Regions from separate parts of the Bacillus sp. C-3-6 genome, predicted to be linked through region 1. Evidence: riboswitches for the same ligand, from Rfam matches in the RefSeq annotation. Region 1 holds a riboswitch; each other region holds the start of a gene.
What was found. A riboswitch is a leader RNA that binds a small molecule or an ion and turns the genes downstream of it on or off. The one in region 1 is predicted to bind thiamine pyrophosphate.
Positions count from the first base shown of each region.

Region 1 (4,943 bases):
AGTAGAGCGCTACTTGTACTAGTGTTGCTACGTACATTCAGATTAGGTGTTGCAACAGTATATTTTGTATTATTTTGAACGGTGATTCCTTTTACTAAGGGTTGTGAACCATTAGAGATGAATGCTTTTTGTACGTAACCCGTTTGGCCATTATGTGATATTTTATACCATTCGCCTTGATCTTCTTGAACGGTAATAAACTTGCCATTTGGTAATACATCTAAAATGGAAGATTCTAAATTAGGTTCAGAGCGAACGTTTAATGCATTAGCATTGACGATGTATTGATCATTAGATTGAAGTTTGTTTTTTAGTAAAATAGCATCTTTTTGTACATAACCTACTTTATTATGAACAGATACTTTATACCAACCATTAGTTGTTTCAAGGATGTTCACTTTTGTATTAAAGCGAATTGTATCAATTGATGTGCTCTTTACGTTATCTTCTGTATGTAATGCTACTTGATCGACTTTGACATACCCAGTTTTAACATTAGATAATTGTTCAGCGTTTGCTTTTTGTACATTTGTTTCACCCATAGAAGGAAGTAAAGAAGCAATCGCTACAGTAGTTGCTGTTAAAGCAGTAGCTTTCATATTCATGGAATAGAGACCTCCTCTAGTTGTATAGTTGTAATTTTATTATAGTATAAAGATATAATATAGTGGGTGTATTCACATAAATGTAATATGAAATCAATATAAAAATAAATTTTTTGAGGATAATGATTCCTTTTTAAACAATTAATTGGAGTTTTATTTTCTAAAATAGAATGTATGTATTGTATAACTTTAATTTTTTTGTTGATAATTAAGAAAATTAAAATAGTTGATGATGTCTTATTAGGGTGTTATACTGACAGTGATAATTTTATAGTTTGCTAGGAGAGCTGGTGTTGCCAGCTGAGAGTAGGCCGTAAGCCTTTGATCCTTTTTATTACCTGATCTAGATTATGCTAGCGTAGGGAAGCAATTCGGACACTAACAATGAGTCCCCGTTTCTTTGCGTATAGAAACGGGGCTTTTTTATTTGAAAATTTCATATTGAAACCACTAGGGGTGCTTGATTTGCTGAGAGAGGAATAATCCTTAACCCTTATAACACCTGATCTAGGTAATACTAGCGAAGGGAAGTGGAACATCGAATAAATGTATAATTTTATTTGCTGTAACCACTTCTTATATATAGAAGTGGTTTTTTATTTAGATACATATATTGAAAGGGGATAGAGAAATGAAATTTTGCGATAGATTATTAGAAACTGTGCAACCGGTTTGGGAGATGAGTCATAATCATCCGTTTGTAGTGGGTATGGGAGATGGCACGTTAGAAAAAGATAAATTTCAGTATTATATTATTCAAGATTATTTATATCTGCTAGATTATGCAAAATTATATGCGATTGGTGTTGTAAAAGCAACGAATCCACAAGTAATGGGAAAGTTCGCTGAACAAATTGATGGAATATTAAATGGCGAAATGACAATCCATAAACAATATGCAAAAAGACTTGGAATTTCTATAGAGGAGATAGAGTCTGCAAAGCCATCTGCTAAAAATTTAGCTTATACAAATTACATGATGTCTGTATCTCAAAATGGCACACTTGCAGAATTAATAGCAGCGCTTCTTCCATGTATGTGGAGCTACTGGGAAATTGGAAAGCGTTTAAATGATATTCCTGGAGCAAGAGATCATGAGTTTTTTGGTGAGTGGATTCAAGGATATAGTTCGGAAGAATACGGTAATCTTTGTATTTGGTTAATAGATTTATTAAATGAAATGGCAGTTGGAAAGTCTGAGAAAGAACTAGATAGATTAGAGGAGATTTTCTTATATTCCAGTCGATTTGAATATTTATTCTGGGATATGTCCTATCGTAAGGAGATGTGGGGATTTGAGGAGCAAGAACATACTACAGTTTCATAATGTTTCTTTTCATTACGATGAGAAACCAATCATCCATGAATTAAATGCTTCTATACATGAGAAAGAGTTTGTCAGTATTATCGGACCGAGTGGATGTGGGAAAAGTACTTTATTTCGCCTTATTACAGGCCTAGAGAAGGTAAGTACTGGAAAGATAGAACTGACAGAAACAAAGCACCATCCTGTAGGATATATGCCGCAAAAAGATATGCTTTTGCCGTGGAGAACAATTATTGAGAATGCTGCTCTGCCGCTAGAGTGCCAAGGTGTACAGAAGAAAGAAGCACAAGTAAAGGCAAAGGAACTGTTATATAAATTTGGTTTACAAGGATATGAGACAAAACATCCGAAAGATTTATCTGGTGGTATGAGGCAACGCGTATCTTTTATCCGAACTTTGTTAACGGGCGGGGAGATATTGTTATTAGATGAACCGTTTAGCGCGTTAGATGCTTTAACGAAGGCCTCTTTGCAAGAATGGCTGTTTGAACAATGGCAAGAGTGGGAAAAAACAATTTTATTCATTACTCATGATGTTGAAGAAGCGTTATTTCTTTCGAACCGAGTTTTAGTAGTGGAACAGCAGCCGATAACGACTTTGACTGAGCGGATTGTACCACTTGATCATAACAGAACACGAAAAGATTTATATAAACCGGAAGTATTAGCGCTGAAAGATGAGCTTCTTAGTATGTTACAAAGGCAGGTACTTGTGTGATGAACCGATTGAAAGAATTAGTTCCTGCTATTACACTTTCTAGTATTTTACTAGCTGTGTGGGAAATAGGAGCAAGAATTGTAGATGAGATGTACATTTTACCGTCACCGTCTGCGATTGTAATGAAGATATGGAAACTAAAAGACATATTATTTACGGTTCATTTACCTGCAACGTTATACGTCGTTTTAATAGGTGTTGTTATTTCTATCGTATTAGGTGTAGGGCTAGCGATGTTAATGAATGCGAGTACATGGATGGAAAGAGCATTTTATCCATTATTAGTTGCTTCACAAACGATTCCGATTACTGCGCTTGCTCCGCTATTTGTTTTATGGTTTGGATACACAATTTGGAGTAAGGTTGTTGTCACAGTTTTAATTACGTTTTTCCCGATTGCGGTCAATACGTATGATGGACTGCGTAGTACAAAAAAAGAATGGGAGGAGCTCTTAGTTACATATGGAGCAACGAAAAGAGATATTTTTCTTAAATTAAAGTTGCCGTCTGCTCTTCCTTATTTTTTCTCAGCTTTAAAAATTGCAGTTCCGCTTAGTGTTATCGGAGCAGCAATTGGAGAATGGCTCGGTGCACAAGCTGGACTTGGATATTTCAGTAAGAGAATGATGACGCAGTTAGATGGAGCTGGCGTATTTGCACCCATTGTATTGTTATCATTATTAGCTATTTTCTTCGTCGTACTTATTTCCATATTAGAAAAGAAATTCATTAGTTGGAGGAAGCATTCATGAAATTTTTAAAGCGCATCTTTGTGTTTACATTATTAATTGCAATGATTACAGGATGTTCAAGTAATTCAGCATCAGAAAAAAGTAAAAAAGAGAAAGAAATAACAGTCATGTTAGATTGGTATCCAAATGCGGTACATAGCTTTATTTATGCAGCAATTGAAAAAGGATACTTTAAAGAAGAAGGTGTAAAGGTAAATATTAAATTCCCTTCTAATCCGACTGATCCATTAACATTGGCAGCAGCAGGGAAGGTGACAGTTGGCTTGTATTATCAGCCAGATGTTGTTATGGCAAGAGCAAATGAGCAAATTCCAGTGAAATCAATTGGGGCTGTCGTACGTTCACCATTAAATCATGTCGTATCGCTGAAATCAGCGGGTATTCAATCACCGAAAGATTTAGAAGGAAAAACAGTAGGATATTCTGGAACACCTTTAAGTGAGATGTATTTAAAAACGATGGTAAAAGAAGCTGGTGGTAATCCTGATACAGTGAAAGTAGTTGATGTTGGATTTGATTTAGTACCAGCCTTAATTACGAAAAAAGTGGATGCGGTAACAGGGGCATACATTAATCATGAAGTACCGGTTATGCGTCATGAAGGCCATGAACCAGCTTACTTTAATCCAGCTGATTACGGAGTACCGAACTATCATGAACTTGTGTTTGTAACAGGTGATAAAACGTTGAAAAAAGATAAAGAAGCGTTGCAAGCTTTCTTACGTGGTACGAAAAAAGGCTATGATTTCATGAAGAAAAACCCAGATGAAGCATTGAATATTTTATTAAATCATCAAGAAAAAGAAAACTTCCCACTTGTGCCAGAAGTTGAAAAGGAAAGTATGAAAATTTTATTAGAGAAGATGGAAACGAAAGATGAGCCATTTTTATCAGATTCAAAAGAATCTTGGGAGAAACAAAATAAATGGCTGAAGGACAAAGGAATGACGAAAGAAACCGTTCCAGCCGATGAACTATTCGAAAATATTTTAAAGTAGGCGAATGAATATGAAAAATGAGCTCCACGTAATCTCAAATGGCCATATGCCATTCGAAGAGTTAGTGAATGTAGCGATGCAAATTGAGAGTGAGATTGATTATTTGCATATTCGTGAGCGTGAGAAGAGTACGAAGGAGTTATATGAAGGTGTGGAAAGTCTTTTAATGGAAGGCTTTCCGGCTTCTAAAATTGTCATAAATGATCGAATTGATATTGCAATTTTATTAAATATTCCTCGTGTTCAACTAGGGTATCGAAGCACAGATGTAAAGTCAGTGAAAGAAAAGTTTTCGTATTTGCATGTCGGTTATTCTGTGCATTCGCTAGATGAAGCGATAGTAGCATTTAAAAATGGAGCGGATTCACTCGTTTATGGTCATGTATTTCCGACAGATTGTAAAAAAGGTGTGCCAGCGAGAGGGCTTGAAGAAATTTCTGACATTGCAAGGTGTTTATCTATACCGATTACAGCAATTGGAGGAATTACTCCAGAAAACGCAGTGGATGTCCTTACTAACGGTGTAAGCGGTATAGCAGTTAT
Region 1 is NZ_CM137247.1:771,768-776,710, forward strand. Features, by position in the region: gene ACW0JX_RS03915 (SH3 domain-containing protein) at 1-605, opposite strand, end outside; TPP riboswitch at 876-987, shown strand; TPP riboswitch at 1,048-1,151, shown strand; gene tenA (thiaminase II) at 1,237-1,932, shown strand; gene ACW0JX_RS03925 (ABC transporter ATP-binding protein) at 1,901-2,650, shown strand; gene ACW0JX_RS03930 (ABC transporter permease) at 2,650-3,402, shown strand; gene ACW0JX_RS03935 (ABC transporter substrate-binding protein) at 3,399-4,400, shown strand; gene tenI (thiazole tautomerase TenI) at 4,411-4,943, shown strand, end outside.

Region 2 (4,943 bases), 1.1 Mb from region 1:
CGATTTTTTCTAGTAAAGACCGGTGTATTTGGCCAATTGTGCTTCGTTCTCAAAGCGTTCAATTTGTCCAACTTCCGCAATGATTCCCGCGGCGTATACGACTCCAATGCCTGGAACACTTGTTAAATATCTCGCTTCTGGAATGGCTTAGAATAAAGCAGTAATGCTTTTTTCTATCTCTTTGATTTGTTTTTTCAATGTTTGAATCAATCGTGCATAAGTGGCTAATACAACGTCCACAGAGTCTTGAACGACCTTACCTAGTCGGTAGGAGTCACGTATGGCTTTCTTGATGGTTTTCGCTAAATCTTCCGGGTCGCTAAAGCGTCCTTTCCCCTTTTTCTGAAGAAGAGTAGCGAGTGCTTCTAGATCCATTTCTGCGATTTCATCCAACGAAAGGGAATCTGAGAGTATTTCCATCATCGTCGCACCAAAAACAGGGATATTTAACTCTTTCGATAACGTATTACATTTGTAGTAAAGGTTCTTCAGAAAGTGTTGCTTACATTCTGTTTGCTGGTGAACGAGTTGATATCTAGATCGTGTTAAACGTTGAAGGGCAACGTATTTTTCCTCCTTGATAAGAAACTTATTATACCGTCCGATTCGTAAAAAATCGGCAATACGGAAAGCATCTATTTTATCGGTCTTATCTTCTTCGAAGAGTTTTTTATACCGATGGATGGCTTTTGGATTTTGTACGACCACTTCCACGTCTAAAGCCCTCAAATCCTTATCTTCCGTTAGGAACATGGAAGGATGGAAACTATAGACGGAAGTAGATTCCATGCCAATGACAATTTTTTTATAGTTGTACAACTGGTGAAAATGGAGAACATCCTCCTTAATGGCGTTGGCACCATTCACATCGTTTGAAAGACAAATTTCTTTCAAAACAGTGTCATGACTGTCAAGAAAACATACATCAAGTTTTTCAGAGCTTACATCAATAGCTACGAATAATCTCAAAGAAAGGACCTCCTTTCTTTGAATAGTATTTGGAATGAGCTTGGATACTGTGGAATCTCCCTAGAGTCCAAAACATAGCCACAACCTCGCGTATGAGTATTCAATGATTGCCTTCATCTAAGCTGTCCTCCCACCACTATGAGAGGTAAGTGAAGGAAACCGATACAGCTTGTGCGTATGCAGTGCATTTTGGTCTGGGTCACAGTCTTTTAACGTGGTCGAACTACAGGAGGAGTAAGCATATTCCCGATGGATCCATTTCCACACTTCCATTATCTGGAGAAATCCCCCAGTATCCAAGACTAAATTTTACCCATACATCATTTTTTTGATGTAGCTCTTGAAGATAAAAACTATTTAATTTTCAAGGAACAGTTATTAACTTAAAACTTATTATACGAGGAGGGTGTATCATGAAAAAAATATGCTTTGTATTAATTGTCGACGCTGGTATAAATTATGGTTCAATATTTTCTCTACCATTTTTAAGGAATCAGAATGATTTGAAGGAATATTTTTCTAAGTATTATGATGTTTCAATTAATTATATCAGGGATAAAAACTCAGTTGACTATTTGGTAGTTCCCAAACCGTGTCCAGCTTTTGATAATGAAAATAATCTTCCAATAATTGAAGTACCAGCAATCTTATTTATGGAAAAGAATTTTGAAAAAATAAAGACTTATATAGACAATTATTTTTCTAATAACTCATAAAGAAAATAAAAGTACAGTAAAAAGAAGTCCGATAAAAAACGAGTGGTGTAGAATATTTCTATTAATCATTCGTTTTTTATTATATTTACATATATTTTTTAAAAGAGGATTATAGACGTTCTGAAAAAAATTAATTATAACAAGAACAGTGTTCGTGCTACTATCTACGGTTATTTTTTGTACTAAGTACCCCTTTAACTAACAAGACAACAAAAAATAATTAACGTATTAAGGAAAAATGTTACAATAAATGTAAGATCTTTTTCTTTGAGTTTTAGCACTGAATAATAAAGGTAGTTAAATCACTAAATGGAGGAGCAGGTCAATTTTGTTCCTTGTATAGTAAATTGTTACCTATCTCTATTGCAGGTTGTATGGCAGGTAGCAGTTGTAGCGAAATGCAGCAGAGACAAAGGCTCTTTGTCAAACGGGACTGATGAATGTATTTGGCAAGTAAAAAATGGTTCTTTCCGGAGTTAGTTGAAAAGTCTCATTCTCTCCAAAAGTAGAATCTTTGTCCGCAATGTGGAGAATTTGTATCGACCATACATAATTCTTTTAATAAGCTTTAACTTGTTTATGCTCCCTTCGGCAAGACCATTATTATTCTCATAAGTTACCGCATTTCTGACAGCTTCAATATCCCCGGCTAATCCATTCGTAAAGCTCTTAAACTCTTGTATATTAGTATTCTTCATTTTCTCAATACAATGGTCGAAATTCTCAATACTCTTTGTGGTGAAGATGTTTTTAAACTCCCATGTTAAGTCATAAACTATTTTTACAATAGGGTGTTCTTCGTAATTATTGTTGGTATTATGAGGTATGTTCAAGCATATTATTTAACGTGGATGATTCCATAAAGAGAAAAAGAAATAACCTTTGCATTTTTCAGATTATCGTGTATGATGGGAAAGTATTGAAAATTAAATCAGTGATAAACTAGGGGTGCCTAACGTATGCGTAGGCTGAGAGAGAAGCGCGTGATCTTCTTAACCCTTTGGACCTGATCTGGCTCGTACCAGCGTAGGGAAGTTAACGGCTTTACATAATGATGTCTTTTATGAGCCAGGTCCTTATTTTTTTATGGACCTGGCTCTTTTTATTTTGGCATGCGCTGGCCATATCTCGTCCTTGTCACGAACAGGGGAGGCAACAAAGGTTATGAAACAGTCTGTTTCAGCTGAGCAAATTGAATTGAAATCGAGTTTACCAGGGAGTAAGAAAGTATATGTGGATGGACCACGCGCAGGCATGAAAGTGCCGATGCGTGAGATTGAACAAAGCGAAACGAACGGCATCCCAAATCCTCCAGTCCGTGTGTATGATACGAGCGGTCCTTATACGGATCCGGCGTATAAAGTGGAGCTGGAAAAGGGAATTCCAACGCCGCGTCATTCTTGGATTCTGGGGCGTGGTGATGTAGAAGCATACGAAGGGCGTGAAGTGAAACCAGAGGATGACGGTGTGAAAGTGGCTTCGAAACATACACCTGTTTTCCCGCAGATGGATCGCAAGCCACTTAGAGCAAAGCAAGGTGCAAACGTTACGCAAATGCACTATGCACGTAATGGCATTATTACGTCTGAGATGGAGTATGTTGCGATTCGTGAAGGGGTAGAGCCGGAGTTTGTTCGTAAGGAAATCGCAGAAGGCCGCGCTATTTTACCAGCGAATATTAATCATCCAGAAGCTGAACCGATGATCATCGGGCGTAATTTCCATGTGAAGGTAAACGCGAATATCGGAAACTCAGCTGTATCTTCTTCGATTGCAGAAGAAGTAGAGAAGATGACATGGGCAACGCGCTGGGGTGCAGATACGATTATGGATTTATCTACAGGTAAAAATATTCATACGACGCGTGAGTGGATTATTCGTAACGCGCCTGTACCAGTTGGAACTGTACCGATTTATCAAGCGCTGGAAAAAGTAAACGGAATTGCAGAAGATTTAACGTGGGAAGTATATCGTGATACGTTAATTGAGCAGGCGGAGCAAGGCGTTGATTACTTTACAATTCACGCTGGTGTATTGCTTCGTTACATTCCAATCACGGCAAAGCGTACGACAGGTATCGTTTCGCGCGGTGGTTCGATTATGGCGCAGTGGTGTCTATTCCATCATAAAGAAAACTTCCTATATACTCACTTTGAAGAGATTTGTGAAATTATGAAGCAGTACGATGTTTCGTTCTCTCTTGGAGATGGATTACGTCCAGGGTCTATTGCAGATGCAAATGACGAAGCACAGTTTTCTGAGCTTGAAACACTTGGCGAATTAACCAAAATTGCTTGGAAACATGATGTGCAAGTTATGATTGAAGGACCTGGACACGTACCGATGCACTTAATTAAAGAGAATATGGAGAAAGAGCTTGATATTTGTCAGGGCGCGCCGTTTTACACACTTGGGCCGCTAACGACAGATATTGCACCAGGTTATGACCATATTACATCGGCAATTGGAGCTGCGATGATCGGTTGGTTTGGAACGGCGATGCTTTGTTATGTAACGCCGAAAGAACATTTAGGTTTACCGAATAAAGATGATGTACGCACGGGTGTTATTACGTACAAAATTGCAGCGCATGCGGCTGATCTTGCGAAAGGACATAAAACGGCTCATCAGCGTGATGATGCACTTTCAAAAGCACGCTTCGAATTCCGTTGGCGCGATCAATTTAATTTATCTTTAGATCCTGAACGTGCGATGGAATATCATGATGAAACGTTGCCGGCAGAAGGGGCAAAGACAGCTCACTTCTGTTCAATGTGTGGACCGAAGTTTTGTAGTATGAGAATTTCACATGATATCCGTGAATATGCAAAAGAAAATGATTTAGAAACGACAGAAGCAATTGAAAAAGGAATGAAAGAGAAAGCAGAAGAATTTAAAGAAGCTGGTAGTCATTTATATCAATAACACGTTACACCTCTTTACTTGATTGATCACACTGTAGTACCTAACTTTATTATAGAAGAAGCCCCATTTGCTAAGACGGTAGCAAATGGGGCTTCTGTTGTTTATCCCGCTATTTGTGGGCAGTAAGACCCCCACCTCAAAATTCAGCGGAAGCAAAGAAGTTAGGTCGGGGTCGGGCTGCCCGTAAAAGCCCGATTGGTTAAGGCTAATAATCAGTGGGGGATGAACAAAACCCCCACTGATTAAAGTTTCACTTTATAAGGCGAAGAAGAGATGTACCCAGTAGAATAAGAGGAATAATGTGACGACTGTTGTGAGAGGAATAACGATAAG
Region 2 is NZ_CM137247.1:4,938,875-4,943,817, reverse strand. Features, by position in the region: partial or broken gene ACW0JX_RS25510 (transposase) at 1-81, opposite strand, end outside; gene ACW0JX_RS25505 (IS110 family transposase) at 148-969, opposite strand; gene ACW0JX_RS25500 (hypothetical protein) at 1,383-1,685, shown strand; gene ACW0JX_RS25495 (transposase) at 2,162-2,431, opposite strand; partial or broken gene ACW0JX_RS25490 (L-lactate permease) at 2,477-2,548, shown strand; TPP riboswitch at 2,620-2,735, shown strand; gene thiC (phosphomethylpyrimidine synthase ThiC) at 2,850-4,610, shown strand; gene ACW0JX_RS25480 (arsenic transporter) at 4,866-4,943, opposite strand, start outside.
Region 2: linked by a shared signal. The riboswitch ahead of thiC (phosphomethylpyrimidine synthase ThiC) and the one ahead of tenA (thiaminase II) in region 1 are both predicted to bind thiamine pyrophosphate.

Region 3 (4,943 bases), 1.4 Mb from region 1:
TTCGTAATTTAAGAAATAAATTAGGAGAGAAAGCAAAGTACATTACAACTGTAGTACGCACAGGTTATAAATTTGAGGGCAATGTATGAGGAATGGAATTGTACTAAAATTATTTACTCTTACAACAGCATTGTGCATGTTGATTTTAGCGACGATATTTATTGGACAAACGATATTTTTTAAACAATATTATGCGAATCGAAAAGTGGAAGATATTAAAGTGAATTTAAATTCCTTTGGGAAGAACTATTTAAATCATGCAGGAAATGCAGAAGAAATTCAGAAACTAGAGCAAGACTTTTTAAGAGAAAATAATACGTGGATTACGACATTAGATAAGAACGGGAATTTAAAACATGCAGATGATTTTTATTTTGAAGTAACGATAGATCGTAGGCAACAAAAGAGCTTTGGACAACAAATATTCAAAATTCCCTTAGGTAATCTCGTCAATATAGAGGAGATTGATAATAAATTATCAGAGCATTTTTTAGGGCAAGAAATTTATTTTTCTGGAGTGAGAAAAGAAGATAGTTTTATTCCATTCTCTTTTTCTTTATCTAAACAGAATTTAAGCGGATCTAATAAACCGCTAGAAAAAGCATTTAATGAGAAAATGAGAAAATTATATGAGGAGAAAAAGAAAGCAACCGGGGAACAAGTTGTTAAGGAGAAGAGGCCAGCCGTTCAGGAGCAAGCTGCCCCAGAACCAGATGTTTACATAGGAGGGCGTGTTACGAAAGTACAGTTTCCAGATGTAAAAGGCCCCGTAAATCCAATTTATAAAAATACTTTATTTTTGGATAGTATAAAAGAATTTCAAACGGATGTATTACTAAAAGAGAGTAATCAAATAGAGTATTCAACAAAGACAATGGACTATGAAAAGAATGATATAAAATATAAATTATTAATGAAACCAATAAAAGAAAAAGATGGATCAGTAACATATATTTATGCGATGGCTTCTTTACAGCCCGTAGATGAAGCTGTACAAATGGTGCAAGATTATTACATCTATATCATTGCATTTGTAGTCGTTCTTATTTTTTTAGCTTCGTTTTATTATTCAAAACAAATTGCAAAACCATTATTAAAAATAAATGATACGACGAAGAAAATAGCACAATTAGATTTTACAGAAAAAATACCGATTACTTCAAAAGATGAAATTGGAGATTTATCGAAAAATATTAATGTGCTATCAAATAAACTCCATTCGCATATTGGGCAGTTAGAAGAAGATATTGAAAAGGAAAGAAAGTTAGAAAAGACGCGAAAAGAATTCATTTCTGGTGTTTCACATGAATTAAAAACACCGCTAAGTATTATGAAAAGCTGTATTTCTATTTTAAAAGACGGGGTAGCTGAGCATAAAAAGGATTATTATTTTCAGGCGATGGAGAGAGAAGTAGACAAAATGGATACGTTAATTTTGGATATGCTTGAGTTAGCTAAATTTGAATCTGGTACATATAAAATGAAAAAGGATTCGTTTTATATTGATACAGTAATTGAAGACATATGTGAACATCTATCTGTGGAAATAGAGAAAAAAGAGCTTCGTGTTCATAAAAATATATGTTCATTTGAAGTGATTGCAAATCAAGGCCGGATTGAACAAGTCATCGTGAATTTCATTACGAATGCCATACGTTATACACCAAATAAAGAAGATATTATTATTTCTACAATAGATGAGAAGGATCGTATAAAAGTGTGCATTGAAAATAAAGGTACTCACATTGAAGAAGAACAATTAGATAAAATTTGGGATCGTTTTTATCGAGTGGATACAGCTCGTCAGCGTTCACAAGGTGGGACGGGGCTTGGGCTTGCCATTTCAAAGAATATTTTAGAACTACATGATACTGAATATGGGGCAGGAAATACAGAAGATGGTGTGTTATTTTATTTCTATTTACCGAAAAAAGCGTAGAAAATATAATCTACGTTTTTTTAAATTATTTTCATATTATCTTTACCTAATCTTTATTTTTAATCAGTATAATTTGTTTAGAATATGAGGTTATGTAAGGAGTCGATGAACCGTGCATAGCAATTGGCTAAGTATAATGGTATTTATTTTCTTTTGCGCATTTATTGTATTTTTAATTAATATTACGATATGAAAAAAGAGCGCTCATTAAGCGCCCTTTTTTTGTGTATTCATTTGATAAGCACTGATGCTTTTGAATAAGCGTGGTGAAGTGATAAATAAAAATATAAGTAAAACGGTACATAGAATATAGGAACCAATCATTGTACTACCGTTAAATATTAAAGAATATAGGAAAGCCGATTGGCCTTTTGGTGCATATTGTCCCCAGAAAATGATACCAGCGATAAAGTGACAGAAGTAACGAGCTAGACTACCGATAAAAGTAGCGACGATAATGTATCCAATTACTTTCTTTCCTTGGTTTGGTTTTGATGAAGGTTTGTCTTTACGGCTACCTAAATTTGATTGTTCTTCGCTAGTTTCATTTGACGCTAAAAGCGCCTTTTGAATTGGACGGTAGAATAAACCAGCAAATCCAATGAATGCGAAAGCAACAAAGTATTCAATTAATACTTGAATTGGTGTGACGATAATGGCATCGCCTACGACAATTTGTAATAATCCCCAAATTAAGCCTCCTAAGAAAGCCATTTTGAAGCCCCAGCGGTATGCGATAATAAAAATAGGAATCATAGCAAATGAAATGGAACCGCCTGTTGCTGATATTTTGATTGAAAGTGGTAAAATGTCGATGACCAAGGCGAAGGCTGCAAGAATAGCAGATTCGATCATCGCTTGTAAATTGGTGTTACGCATGTTGTCTCCCCCTAAATCCAAGTTGTACAAAAAAGAATAGATATCATAGGAGGATACGAAATACGTAAATAAAAATGAGGTATGTATTTCGGACGTTTGCACAATCCCTGCGTTAGCATTAACTAACAGGTTCGAAGGGTCGGAACGAAGTGTTCCCTCTCAGCGGCATGGCTCCCCCAGTGATAACGAGATTCTTTATTTGCTATTGTTTATTGTAAGCGAAATGGATGAGAATGGCAAACAAATGCTGTATGACAATAATTGAAATAGAATTGTAGCGAAATGTTAATAAATATGAAGCAAAAGGGTATAGTACAAGAGAAATTGGGTGTGGTATAATTTTTTTGAAAATAATTATCATTCTCTTCTGAGGGGGAAGGTTATGAGCTTAGTAGATATTAAAATTGGAGAGAAAGTGTTAGTAAAAAGTATTCAGTCTTTAGATCAGCTATTAAAGCGTAGACTAGCTGCTTTCGGTCTTGCGGAAGGAAGCGAACTTCGCTTGAAACAGAAAGCGATGTTCAAAGGTCCTTGTACATTGGAGTGTCGTGGACAGTTAATTAGTATTCGTCATTGTGACGCGAAAATGATAAAGGTGGAATTAGCGTGAATAAGGTAGCTTTGCTAGGGAATCCGAATACAGGGAAGACATCATTATTTAATGCACTTACTGGTTCTTATGAATACGTAGGAAACTGGAGCGGTGTAACAGTAGAAAAAAAGGTTGGTAAATTAAAAGATAGACAAGGAACATTAATTGATTTACCAGGTGTGTATGATTTAAATCCAGTTTCACGTGATGAAGGTGTTGTAACAAACTTTCTATTAACAGAAGAATTTAATCATATGTTAAATATTGTAGATTCTTCGCAGTTTGAGAGAAATATGCATTTAACGTTGCAATTACTTGAATTTGGTAAGCCGGTCTCAATTGGTTTAAATATGGTTGATGTGGCGAAGCAAAGAGGAATTGTCATTGATGTAAAACGATTATCAGAACTATTAGGTGTAACAGTCGTTCCTGTCGTTGCAAGAAGTGGAAAAGGTTGTGAAGAACTACTTGCGACTCTTAAAGAAAATGACAAAAAGGAGAAAAAGCCATTCCTTATTTCATATGGTGTACAAATGGATGAAGGAATTGGAGAAGTAATTGCTCTTTTAGAGACAGCGAATTATGAGCATCCGAGATGGTTAGCACTTCAATTTTTAAGCAATAACGAAGTAGTAGAAAAAGAAATGAAAGCATTACCAATTTATAAGGAACTCATAGCCATTCGATCTCGCTTAGAAGGAAAACTTGATTGTACGTTAGAAGAGCACATTTACAAAACTCGTGAAGCGTATATTGAAAAGTTAAAAACAAATGTTATGAAGCATGAGAAAGAAGGAAAAATTCCTTTTTCAGAAAAAATTGATAGATTAATTACACATAAAATTTTAGGACTTCCAATCTTTTTAGCAGTTATGTTTTTTATTTTTCAGGTTACGTTTACGTGGATTGGTACACCTTTATCGGATATGTTAGATGAGTTTTTTGGTGGTCAGCTTACGGATTGGGTGACGGCTGGACTTACAAGTATTGGAGCTTCTGATTTTATTCAAGCACTCGTTACAGAAGGTATTATTGCCGGTGTTGGTGCTGTATTAGTATTCGTACCACAAATCTTTGCACTATTCTTTTTCATTTCATTATTAGAAGACTCAGGATATATGGCGCGAATTGCAGTTGTTATGGATAGAATTATGGAGTTCTTTGGCTTAAACGGTAAAGCTTTTATTCCGATGATTATCGGTTTTGGATGTAACGTTCCGGGTATTATGGCAGCGAGAACGATTGAACAGGAGAAAGAGCGCTTACTTACAATTTTAGTAACACCGTTTATGTCTTGTTCAGCACGATTACCTGTATATGCATTATTTGCGGGCGTATTCTTCCCTAATAGTCAGGCGACTGTTGTATTTTCTTTATATGTCGCAGGTATTGTTCTTGCGTTATTAGTTACAAAAATTATGTCTCTTACGATTTTGAAAGCAGAAAAATCTATTTTCGTAATTGAGCTACCGCCTTATCGTGTGCCACAAGCGAAAACGTTATGGCTGAGCACGTGGGAGAAAGGAAAGGGAT
Region 3 is NZ_CM137247.1:4,554,832-4,559,774, reverse strand. Features, by position in the region: gene ACW0JX_RS23470 (response regulator transcription factor) at 1-89, shown strand, start outside; gene ACW0JX_RS23465 (sensor histidine kinase) at 86-1,939, shown strand; gene thiT (energy-coupled thiamine transporter ThiT) at 2,147-2,818, opposite strand; TPP riboswitch at 2,905-3,006, opposite strand; gene ACW0JX_RS23455 (FeoA family protein) at 3,201-3,428, shown strand; gene feoB (ferrous iron transport protein B) at 3,425-4,943, shown strand, end outside.
Region 3: linked by a shared signal. The riboswitch ahead of thiT (energy-coupled thiamine transporter ThiT) and the one ahead of tenA (thiaminase II) in region 1 are both predicted to bind thiamine pyrophosphate.